3 regions of the Serratia sp. NCCP-200 genome follow, and region 1 is predicted to be linked to each of the others. Evidence: predicted binding sites of a transcription regulator. Region 1 holds the regulator's gene; each other region holds the start of a gene.

Evidence for each region. The regulator Fur, encoded in region 1, represses iron uptake genes when iron is present. The targets are predictions, from matches to a motif close to ATAATAATGAGAACNACTATCAA.
Region 2: a site for Fur is predicted at 1,836-1,858, ahead of exbB (tol-pal system-associated acyl-CoA thioesterase). Genes of this name have one in related genera too.
Region 3: a site for Fur is predicted at 1,479-1,501, ahead of fepD (Fe(3+)-siderophore ABC transporter permease). Genes of this name have one in related genera too.

The regions. Positions count from the first base shown of each region.
Region 1 covers NZ_BAAKUJ010000002.1:460,535-463,813, forward strand. The annotation lists gene AC6HVW_RS07425 (beta-N-acetylhexosaminidase) at 1-974, shown strand, start outside; gene fur (ferric iron uptake transcriptional regulator) at 1,157-1,603, opposite strand; gene fldA (flavodoxin FldA) at 1,929-2,468, opposite strand; gene ybfE (LexA regulated protein) at 2,672-2,959, opposite strand; gene ybfF (esterase) at 3,207-3,279, opposite strand, start outside.
Region 2 covers NZ_BAAKUJ010000004.1:146,627-149,905, reverse strand. The annotation lists gene AC6HVW_RS15140 (LysR family transcriptional regulator) at 1-687, shown strand, start outside; gene AC6HVW_RS15135 (DedA family protein) at 702-1,358, opposite strand; gene exbB (tol-pal system-associated acyl-CoA thioesterase) at 1,928-2,920, shown strand; gene exbD (TonB system transport protein ExbD) at 2,924-3,279, shown strand, end outside.
Region 3 covers NZ_BAAKUJ010000001.1:384,265-387,543, reverse strand. The annotation lists gene fepB (Fe2+-enterobactin ABC transporter substrate-binding protein) at 1-106, shown strand, start outside; gene entS (enterobactin transporter EntS) at 93-1,361, opposite strand; gene fepD (Fe(3+)-siderophore ABC transporter permease) at 1,522-2,595, shown strand; gene fepG (iron-enterobactin ABC transporter permease) at 2,597-3,279, shown strand, end outside.

The DNA of each region.
Region 1 (3,279 bases):
ACCTGAGCAAAGAAGACAAGCCGTGGGCCAAGTCGCAGGTTTGCCAGGCCATCATCAAAGACGGCAAAGTGGAAGATATGGAACACTTGCCGAGCTACTTCGGTCTGGAAGTCAGCCAGTTGGTGAAAGCACACGGCATTGACAGAATGCAGGCGTGGCAGGACGGCCTGAAAGATGCCAAAGACTCGAAGGCCTTCGCGACCAACCATGTGGCGGTGAACTTCTGGGATACCCTGTACTGGGGTGGTTTCGACTCGGCTAACGACTGGGCGAACAAGGGTTATGACGTGGTGATTTCTAACCCGGACTACGTCTATATGGACTTCCCGTATGAAGTCAGCCCGGACGAGCACGGTTACTATTGGGGCACCCGTTTCAGCGACGAGCAGAAGATCTTCAGCTTTGCGCCGAACAACCTGCCGCAGAACGCCGAAACCTCGGTTGACCGTGACGGTAACCACTTCACCGCCAAGAGCGACAAACCATGGCCGGGTGCATATGGTCTTTCCGCCCAGCTGTGGAGCGAAGTGGTGCGTACCGACCAGCAGATGGAATACATGATTTACCCACGTGCCGTGTCGCTTGCAGAACGTGCATGGCACCGTGCCAGCTGGGAGCAGGATTACAAAGCTGGCCGTGAGTACAAAGGCGGCGAAACCCATCAGGTCGATACCAAAACCCTTGATAAGGACTGGCTGCGCTTTGCCAACCTGATTGGCCAACGTGAGCTGGCCAAGATGGATAAAGCGGGCGTGAGCTATCGCCTTCCGGTCCCAGGGGCACGCATCATCGGTGGCAAGTTGGAGGCGAATATTGCTCTGCCGGGCCTGGGAATTGAATATTCCACCGACGGCGGCAAACAGTGGCAGCGTTATGACGACAAAGCTCGCCCAGCGGTGGCGGGTGATGTGCAAATCCGTGCGATTAGCCCGGATGGCAAACGCTTTAGCCGTGCCGAGCCAGTGAAAGCGTAAGTGAGAACTCCGCCCGCCTACGTGTCGGTAGATGGGCGGAGAGAGTGCGAGGTGAGAGCTAACTGCAATTGTGATAATTGAGTGGATATTTTTCCCCGGGCCTGTCCGGGGATTTTTTTATCTGTCATTTAGGCATAAAAAAACCGCCGTGTAGGCGGTTTTCGCGTTCTGGCGGGCCAGGATCAGTTCTTATTGTGCAGCGTTTCGTTCTCGCGGCAATCACCGGTTTCACAGTGGCCGTACAGATACAGGCTGTGGTTGGTGAGCTTGATACCGTGTTGCTTGGCGATATCGCGCTGACGCACTTCGATGGATTCGTCGCTGAACTCGATCACTTTGCCGCAGTCCAGGCAAATCAGGTGATCGTGGTGGTGTTGCTGAGTCAGTTCGAAAACCGACTTGCCACCTTCAAAATTGTGGCGGGTCACAATACCTGCGTCGTCAAACTGGTTCAGCACACGGTATACCGTGGCCAGGCCAATTTCTTCGCCCATATCTATCAGTTTTTTGTACAGATCTTCCGCACTGACGTGATGGCATGCCGGATCCTGCAAGACTTCCAGGATTTTGAGTCGCGGAAGAGTGACTTTTAAGCCAGCCTTCTTCAATGCGGAGTTGTTATCAGTCATGCGGATTCAGTCCTGTTACTATGCTAATCAAGTTGAGGCGTTCTCGCCTATGGCATCGGTTGGCACAAAGCGTTAATTGCGTCTCATTATAGAACCGGTTGCTGCAAATAGAAACCGCCGGTTGTTAACAAACATATCTTTGCACTTTACCAGGGTAACCATGCAAAGCTTTGATGGATGGGATAAACCGATGTCTCAGTCTACCGTGGCGAGGTAGGAAGTTACAAACTTGTAGCTTCTATTGCTCTAATCCGTGATGCCGATAACAGAAGGGCGCGCTATACGGCGCCCCTACCATGTGTTACGTATCCGCCGGGGCAGAGGCTTAGCCGACGATCTCGGCCAGGCTCAGCTCTTCACTGATTTGCTTGACCCAAGCGTCTACACGTTCGTTGGTCAGCTCAGGTTGACGATCTTCGTCAATGGCCAGCCCGACAAAGTGATCATCGTCTGCCAGACCCTTGGAGGCTTCAAAATGGTAGCCTTTGGTTGGCCAGTGGCCGACGATGGCCGCACCGCGTGGTTCAATGATGTCGCGGATGGTGCCCATCGCATCGCAGAAATATTCCGCGTAGTCTTCCTGATCGCCACAGCCAAACAGCGCCACCAGCTTGCCGTTAAAGTCGATGTCTTCCAGCGTCGGGAAGAAATCATCCCAGTCGCACTGGGCTTCACCATAGTACCAGGTTGGGATACCGAGCAGCAGGATATCAAACGCTGCCAGATCTTCTTTGCTGCTTTTGGCGATGTCGTGGATTTCTGCCACGTCGTTGCCGAATTTTTGCTGAAGCGTCTTTTGGATCATCTTGGCAATGTTTTCGGTATTGCCAGTGTCGCTGCCAAAGAAAATGCCTACATGAGCCATAGTAAAGATAACCTTTTAATTCAAATGAATGTGTTGCGTAAACGCGGCCTGAGGCGCTGCCAAGGGCAGGTTTGCTCAGCCGTAAATGCGTATCATGCCAGAAATTTGCCCTGAGGTTTTATCGCGTTTATGCGATGCCTCTGCGGAGGTGGAACCGATCTGGCGTCATCCTTAACGCCGTGCCGCGTTTGCGGCAGCAGAGATCAGTGTTCTGGCTGTTCTTCTGCCAGTTGGGCCAACAGCATTTGTTCGATCAATTCGCTGCGGCTGATATTGCGCTGGTCGGCCAGTTTGTTGAGAGCATCTACCGCGTCTGCGTTGATTTTCAGCTCCACACGCCGTAATCCACGCACTTTGTCCCGTCGTAGCTGATTGCGCTTATTAATTCTAAGCTGTTCATCTCGGGAAAGCGGGTTGGTTTTCGGGCGCCCTGGACGGCGTTCATCTGCGAACAGATCCAGCGTCGTGCGATCCGTTTGTTCTTTTGCCATTGTTGCGCTACTGCAAGGGAGTTTGCATCAAAAAGCGGTTTACGCTTCCAGACGGTTCGATTTACACAATTCGGGCCAATAAACCCTAACCCAAATTCACCCCCAGCCAAGCGCAGCTTCACACCTGGACAGGGTGGCAAAATTATAGCGCGCCATATTACCCCAGCAGATGGAGCGACGACAATGCCTAACTTAGCTACAAACGCGCTAAGCTATTCTCTCTAGCGCGTTTTTTCGCCACTTGAGCTCACGGCTGGTCAATAAAGCGGTGGATTGCCCTTAATACAGCGTCCGGTTTCTCTGCATGGACCCAGTGGCCG
Region 2 (3,279 bases), on a different contig from region 1:
TTGGAGGAGATCCGCGTCGCAGAGAACCTGTTGGAAAGCGGTAAGCGGCAGGTCAGTGGCCGGTTGCGGGTCTCGATGCCGGTGCTGATTGGCCGCCTGTGTATCGCGCCGGTGCTTACCGCATTGGCGCGTGAGCATCCAGGATTGGAACTCGATCTTTCATTTAGCGATCGGGTGGTGGATGTGGCTGAGGAGGGATTCGATCTGGCGGTGCGTAACGGCCCATTGCCAGACAGTGCCGGGCTGGTGGCTAGAAGGCTAGGGGATAACCGTATGACCCTATGCGCCTCGCCGGATTATCTGGCTCGCTGTGGTACGCCGAACAGCGTTGAGGAGCTGTTCCAGCACGATGCCATCGCTTATCGCTACGCCGCAATGATACGTAGCTGGTTGATCCCGTTGGCCGACGGCACAATGCGAGACGTGATGCCGAAAACCCGCTTGTTGATGGATGATTTGCAGGCGATTGCCGACGCGGCGGTGGCCGGGTTTGGTATTGCCTGGCTGCCATGCTGGCTAATCCGTGATGCCTTGCTGGAAGGTCGATTACAGCAGGTATTGGGGGAGGTACCGGGGAAAGACTTTGAAGTGCATGCCGTCTGGCCGCTTACGCCGCATTTACCCTTGAAAGTGCGGCTGGCGGTGGATGCGCTGGTCAGCCACCTGCCCGCGAGGATGGCGCTATAGCCGCGCCACCCGATTCAGGAAGCGCGTTTTTTACGCCAAACGACCAGCATCACGCCCAGCAGCCCAACGACCAACAGCACCATCGGCAGGATCATCAGCCCGGCCATCACCTGATCTTCGTGGCGTTTCACCAGCGGGATTTGGCTAAAGGCATAGCCTAGCGTGACTACCGAGCCTACCCACAGCAAGCCGCTGAGCCAGTTAAAGATTTGAAAACGGGCGCTATTGAGGCCCGAGATACCGGCCATGGTTGGCAGCAGGGTACGTACGAAGGCCAGGAAACGGCCAATCAGTAAAGCGACCAGGCCGTGGCGGTTAAACAGCATGTGCGCGCGCTGGTGGTATTGCGCCGGTAGCTGTAGCAACCAGCCTTTCACCACCGAGGTATGGCCAAGCCATCGCCCTTGCAGATAGCTGAGCCAACAGCCAAGGCTGGCGGCGACCGTCAGAATAATCAGCGTGGGGATAAAGTTCATCACGCCTTTGGCGATCAAGGCACCGGCCAACAGCAGTAAGCTATCTCCGGGCAGGAAGGAAGCGGGCAACAAACCGTTTTCCAAAAACAAGGTGGTAAAAAGGACGGCATAAACCACCCAAATCACGCTGGGATCGGCAAGTGCAGTAAAGTCTTGCGTCCACAGTGCGTGAACAATTTCTCTTAATACATCCATTCTTTATCCTGGGGTGCCTGGGCTGACTTTCTATAGGCTACCGTGCTGTTATAGCCATGCTCACCGGTAAATATAGGCCACACACGGCGGTGAGGCCCTTGAGCACCATATAGTGTACCGCTATTAGCTTAAGCGGACATTAAACAGAGCATAGAAAATGTGGCAAAGGCCGTAAAACTCGGAAAAAGTACAGGCGACCGTCGGTATGGCCAAGTAAAAACGCTGTAAAACCTTGTACCTTGCTGTGTGATTTTATCTAGCCCTTACGTAGGGGGATGCATGCCTCGCTTGCAGACGTTTTCCCGCAGTCATGGCTGAGCTATTCACACCGTTTGTGGCATGTTGGGGTAAAAATCAGCAGTTTGAGTGATGATTTTGTTAGCATTATGGGTGGGCAATGTTATGCCAAAAGACGCGCAAACCCTGATAGTGACTGGGGTTGTATCATTTTTTGCTCGTCGATGCGTAATTCTTCAAATAATAATGATAACTACTATCAATCCCTGATTGGTTTGATATGATCGCACGCTGAATTCTTCCTTAAATGTTGAAATGGGTGGAGGCACAGCGTGAAAACGGCTGGCAAAATGACAAATCAAAGTGCTCAGGGCGCAGGCCGTGGGCAATGGGGCGCATTGGGGCGCAGTGTGATCGCCTCACTGGTGTTGGTGGTGGGGTTGGCGGGCAACGCTCAGGCGGCACCGGCCACTGCACCAGCAGTCGCTGAAAGCGTTGCCGCGGCAACGACACCGGCCACACCAACAGCGGTAACCCCAGTGGCGGGTACCCCGGAAAATATCACCCCGGTTAATCCTGAACCGACCATCCAACCGCCTGAAACGCGCGGCATGGACCTTTCCGTCTGGGGCATGTATCAGCACGCCGACATCGTGGTGAAAATCGTGATGATTGGCCTGGTGCTGGCGTCTATTGTCACCTGGACTATTCTGTTTGCCAAAGGCAGCGAGCTGTTTCGTTCCAAGCGCCGTCTGCGCCGTGAGCAGTTGGCGCTGGCCGACGTGCGTTCGCTGGACGATGCCTCCGAACTGGCGCAAAGCTTCTCGCAAGAGAGCATCAGTGCGGTGCTGCTGCAAGACGCGCAGAACGAACTTGAGCTGTCGGCGGCCTCTGACGACAATAACGGTATTAAAGAGCGAACCGGTTTCCGTCTGGAACGCCGCGTAGCGGCCTACGGGCGTCAGTTGGGGCGCGGCAATGGCTTCCTGGCCACCATCGGCGCTATTTCACCGTTTGTCGGCCTGTTTGGTACCGTATGGGGCATCATGAACAGCTTTATCGGCATTGCCCATTCGCAAACCACTAACCTGGCGGTCGTTGCCCCGGGGATTGCAGAAGCCTTGCTGGCCACCGCGCTCGGTCTGGTTGCAGCTATCCCTGCGGTAGTGATCTACAACATCTTTGCTCGTGTCATCGGCGGCCACCGTGCTCAGGTGGGCGATGTGGCGGCACAGGTGCTGCTGCTGTTGGGCCGCGATCTGGATCTGGCGGCCTCGGCCGATGCCAAACGTTCGCAGCATGCGCACCAACTGCGGGTGGGGTGAGTTATGGCGATGCGCTTAAATGAAGATCTGGACGACAGCGGCGAACTGCATGAAATCAACGTGACGCCGTTTATCGACGTCATGCTGGTGCTGTTGATCATCTTTATGGTGGCTGCGCCGCTGGCAACGGTAGATATTCGTGTCGATCTGCCTGCTTCTTCCGCTAAACCGCAGCCGCGTCCGGAAAAACCGGTGTTCCTGTCGGTGAAGGCAGACAAGCAGCTGTACGTGGGCGATGAGCCTGTGACGGCGGAACAGCTGACGGCGGTGCTGGATCAACGTACGCAGGCGAATAAAGAAACCACCATCTTCTTCCAGGCGGACAAGACCGTAGATTATGAAACGCTGATGAGCGTGAT
Region 3 (3,279 bases), on a different contig from region 1:
GGAGAATAAGCGGGTTTACCCATTGGGGAACGACACCTTCCGCCTGGATTATTACAGCGCCAGCAACTTGCTGACGCGTCTGGAAAAGCTGTTTATTTCTCCGTAGCCGCAACGGTGGGTTGGAGTTTATCGCTCTGCCCGCCCATGCTCACGTTGCGCAAACCACGCATGGCAAACGCCAGCACCACGGCCAGCAGTGCCGCACCAAAACCGAAGCTGATAGAGCTCATCGCTGGCAGCATAAATGCCCCCATCGCGCCGAGCAGCAAGGCACCAAGCGCATCCCCTACTACGTTCTGCGCTGTCCACAGGCCGTTAATCCGGCCCAGAAACGCGTCCGGCGTCAAGTTCTGTATCAGGCCATATTGCAGCAGCGAGTTCAGCGCGCTGAGGTAGCCAAACACCACCAGGCACAACAGCGCCATACCGTACCAAGGCATCAGGCCAAACAGCCCCACGGCCACGAAAGCCGCTATCGCCGTTATCAACATCATCCAGCCCGGCCGTGCCACCTGAGCCACCCGGCCACTGGTAAATGCGCCAATCGCCGCCCCTAATGGCACCGCCGCATACATGATCCCCAGGCTCTGGGTAGTGACCTGCCACATACCGGAGATGGCCGGATATAACACTCGCACCGCGCTGGCCATGGTCATCAACGCACCAATCAGCGCTACCATGCCAATCACCTTGTTTTGGAACAAGAAGGTGAAGCCGCCGATCAGCGCCCGCAACGGATGTTCACGAGGCTGTGGCGGCGGTGGCAACTGAGGCAATTTTAATAGCGGGATCAAAGTGATCAACGTACCCAAGGCCGCCAGCGCATAGTTCCAGCTGATACCCGCCCCGGCGATCACCAGCCCGCCGATAGCGGGAGACAGGATCGATCCAAAGCGTACGGTCAACATGCTGATGGCCCCGGCCTGCACGATATTCTCACGGCCAACGATCGCCGGTGTCGCCGCCAGCAACGCCGTCACGCCTACCGCACCAAAAAATCCGTCCCATACTGCTAGCAGATAAATCGCCGTTAGCGAAGGTGCAGGCAGCGCAGCATTGAGGCACAACCCCAGAAAGCCCACACCGCAGGTTGAGCGCGCAAACAGGATCAACCGACGGCGTTCATAGCGATCGGCCAGCACCCCGCCCATCAGCAAACCGGCAAACATTCCGCCGCCCGCCAGGGTCACCGCAAGCCCAACCAACAGAGTTGACCCAGTCAGCGCCTGGATCTGCACCGGAATGGCGATCGCCATCAGGCCCAATGCCAGGATCGAAATAAAACGGGCGCAGAATACGGCACGAAAAGCGGGGTTGGTCCTAAGTAGGCTAAAATCGAGCAAAATAGAGGGTTTATTCATTTTGTTATCACCACAACTTATATCCTTGATCTTCCACAAACAACGACACGATATTCGAGAGGCTCAGCGCTAGTGCTGGTCAGGCTGCCATGCTACCATAGATAAATACAATCAATAATGATAATAGATATCATTGATATTCAGTTAATAATGGGCTGTCATGTTCCGGCTTACACCTAATTGCTCTCCTCCGCTTCCTGACCGCAGGGGCACTCTGTTTATGGGGTTATCCCGCTCCTTCTGGCTGCGTCTGTTTGGCCTGCTGTGCGCCTTTGTCGTGCTGTTGCTGGTGATGATGCTCAGCCTGTCGCTGGGGGCTAAATCCATTCCTTTCACTAACGTCGTTGCCGCGCTGAATGGCCAATGCAGCGGCGCAGACTGCGTCATCATTACCGAAGCACGCCTGCCACGCACGCTGATCGGCGTGTTGGCTGGCATCGCACTTGGGCTGGCTGGCGCGCTGATGCAAACCCTCACCCGCAACCCGCTGGCAGACCCTGGTATCTTGGGGGTTAACTCCGGAGCCGGTTTCGCCGTGGTGTTGGGCATTACCTTCTTTGGTGCGACCGACGTCAGCCAATATCTGTGGTTCGCCTTTGCCGGTGCGCTGTTTGCCTCGCTGTTGGTGGCGCTGGTAGGCGCAATGGGCGGCAGCCGCGTTAATCCTGTACGCCTGACGCTAGCCGGGGTGGCGCTGGCCGCCGTGTTGGAAGGGATGACCACCGGCATCGCTCTGCTCAATCCTTTGGTGTTCGATCAGCTGCGTTTTTGGCAAGCTGGCACACTGGACATTCAGAATATGGCGGTAGTGCGCAGCGTCGCATTGCCAATCCTGCTGGGCACGTTGATTACTCTGTGGCTTAGCAAGGCGTTGAACAGCTTAAGTATGGGGAGTGAGCTTGCAGCGGCGCTCGGCACCGGAATTATTCGCACCCAACTGCTTGGCCTGTTAGCTATTACGCTGCTGTGTGGCGGAGCTACCGCCGCCGTTGGTCCTATTGCCTTTGTCGGGCTGATGATGCCCCACATTGCCCGGCGGCTGGCGGGGTCAGAACTCAACTGGATGCTGCCCTGGACGCTGGTTTTAACGCCGATCCTGCTACTGAGCGCTGATTTACTGGGCCGCTTTCTGGTCGCGGGGGAACTGCGGGTCTCCATCGTACTTTCCCTGATCGGCGCGCCGATGTTGATTATGTTGGTGCGCCAGCGCCGTATGTTCCGGCGGGGAGGATAAGATGAGCCTGTTGGTTTCCCGCCAAATCCTTACCAAAAAACCGTTTCGGCTAGCGCGTCCTTTGGCGACTGCCCTGCTGTTGTTATTCGCCTGCCTTGCGCTGGCGGTTTATGCCCTCGGTTCTGGTACCTTGCAACTCAGCGCGGCGCAGGTGATCGACGCGCTACGCGGCGAAGGTCCGACCAATCTTGCGGTGATCGTCACCCAGTGGCGTTTGCCTCGCGTCGCTATGGCGTTACTGTTGGGGGCGGCGCTCGGCCTGAGCGGTGCGATTTTCCAGTCATTATTGCGTAACCCACTCGGCAGCCCTGACGTTATTGGTTTCAATACGGGAGCCTATAGCGGCGTGCTGGTCGCCATCGTGCTGTTTAACAGCAGCGTTATCGGCATTACCTCTGGGGCGTTGGCCGGTGGCCTGCTTACCGCCGGGGTAGTTTATCTATTGGCCTGGAGTAACGGGGTAGAAACCTTCCGCCTGATTATTGTCGGGATTGCCGTTCGCGCCCTGCTGCTGGCCGCCAATACCTGGATGATTATCAGCGCCTCGTTGGAAGCGTCTATGACCGCCGGACTGTGGAATGCCGGTTCCCTCAACGGCATCACCTGGGCGAAAAGCCTGCCGGTGCTGGCGGTACTGCTGCTGGCGTTACTGGTATTGCTGACATTGACAAGGCGTATGCGGCT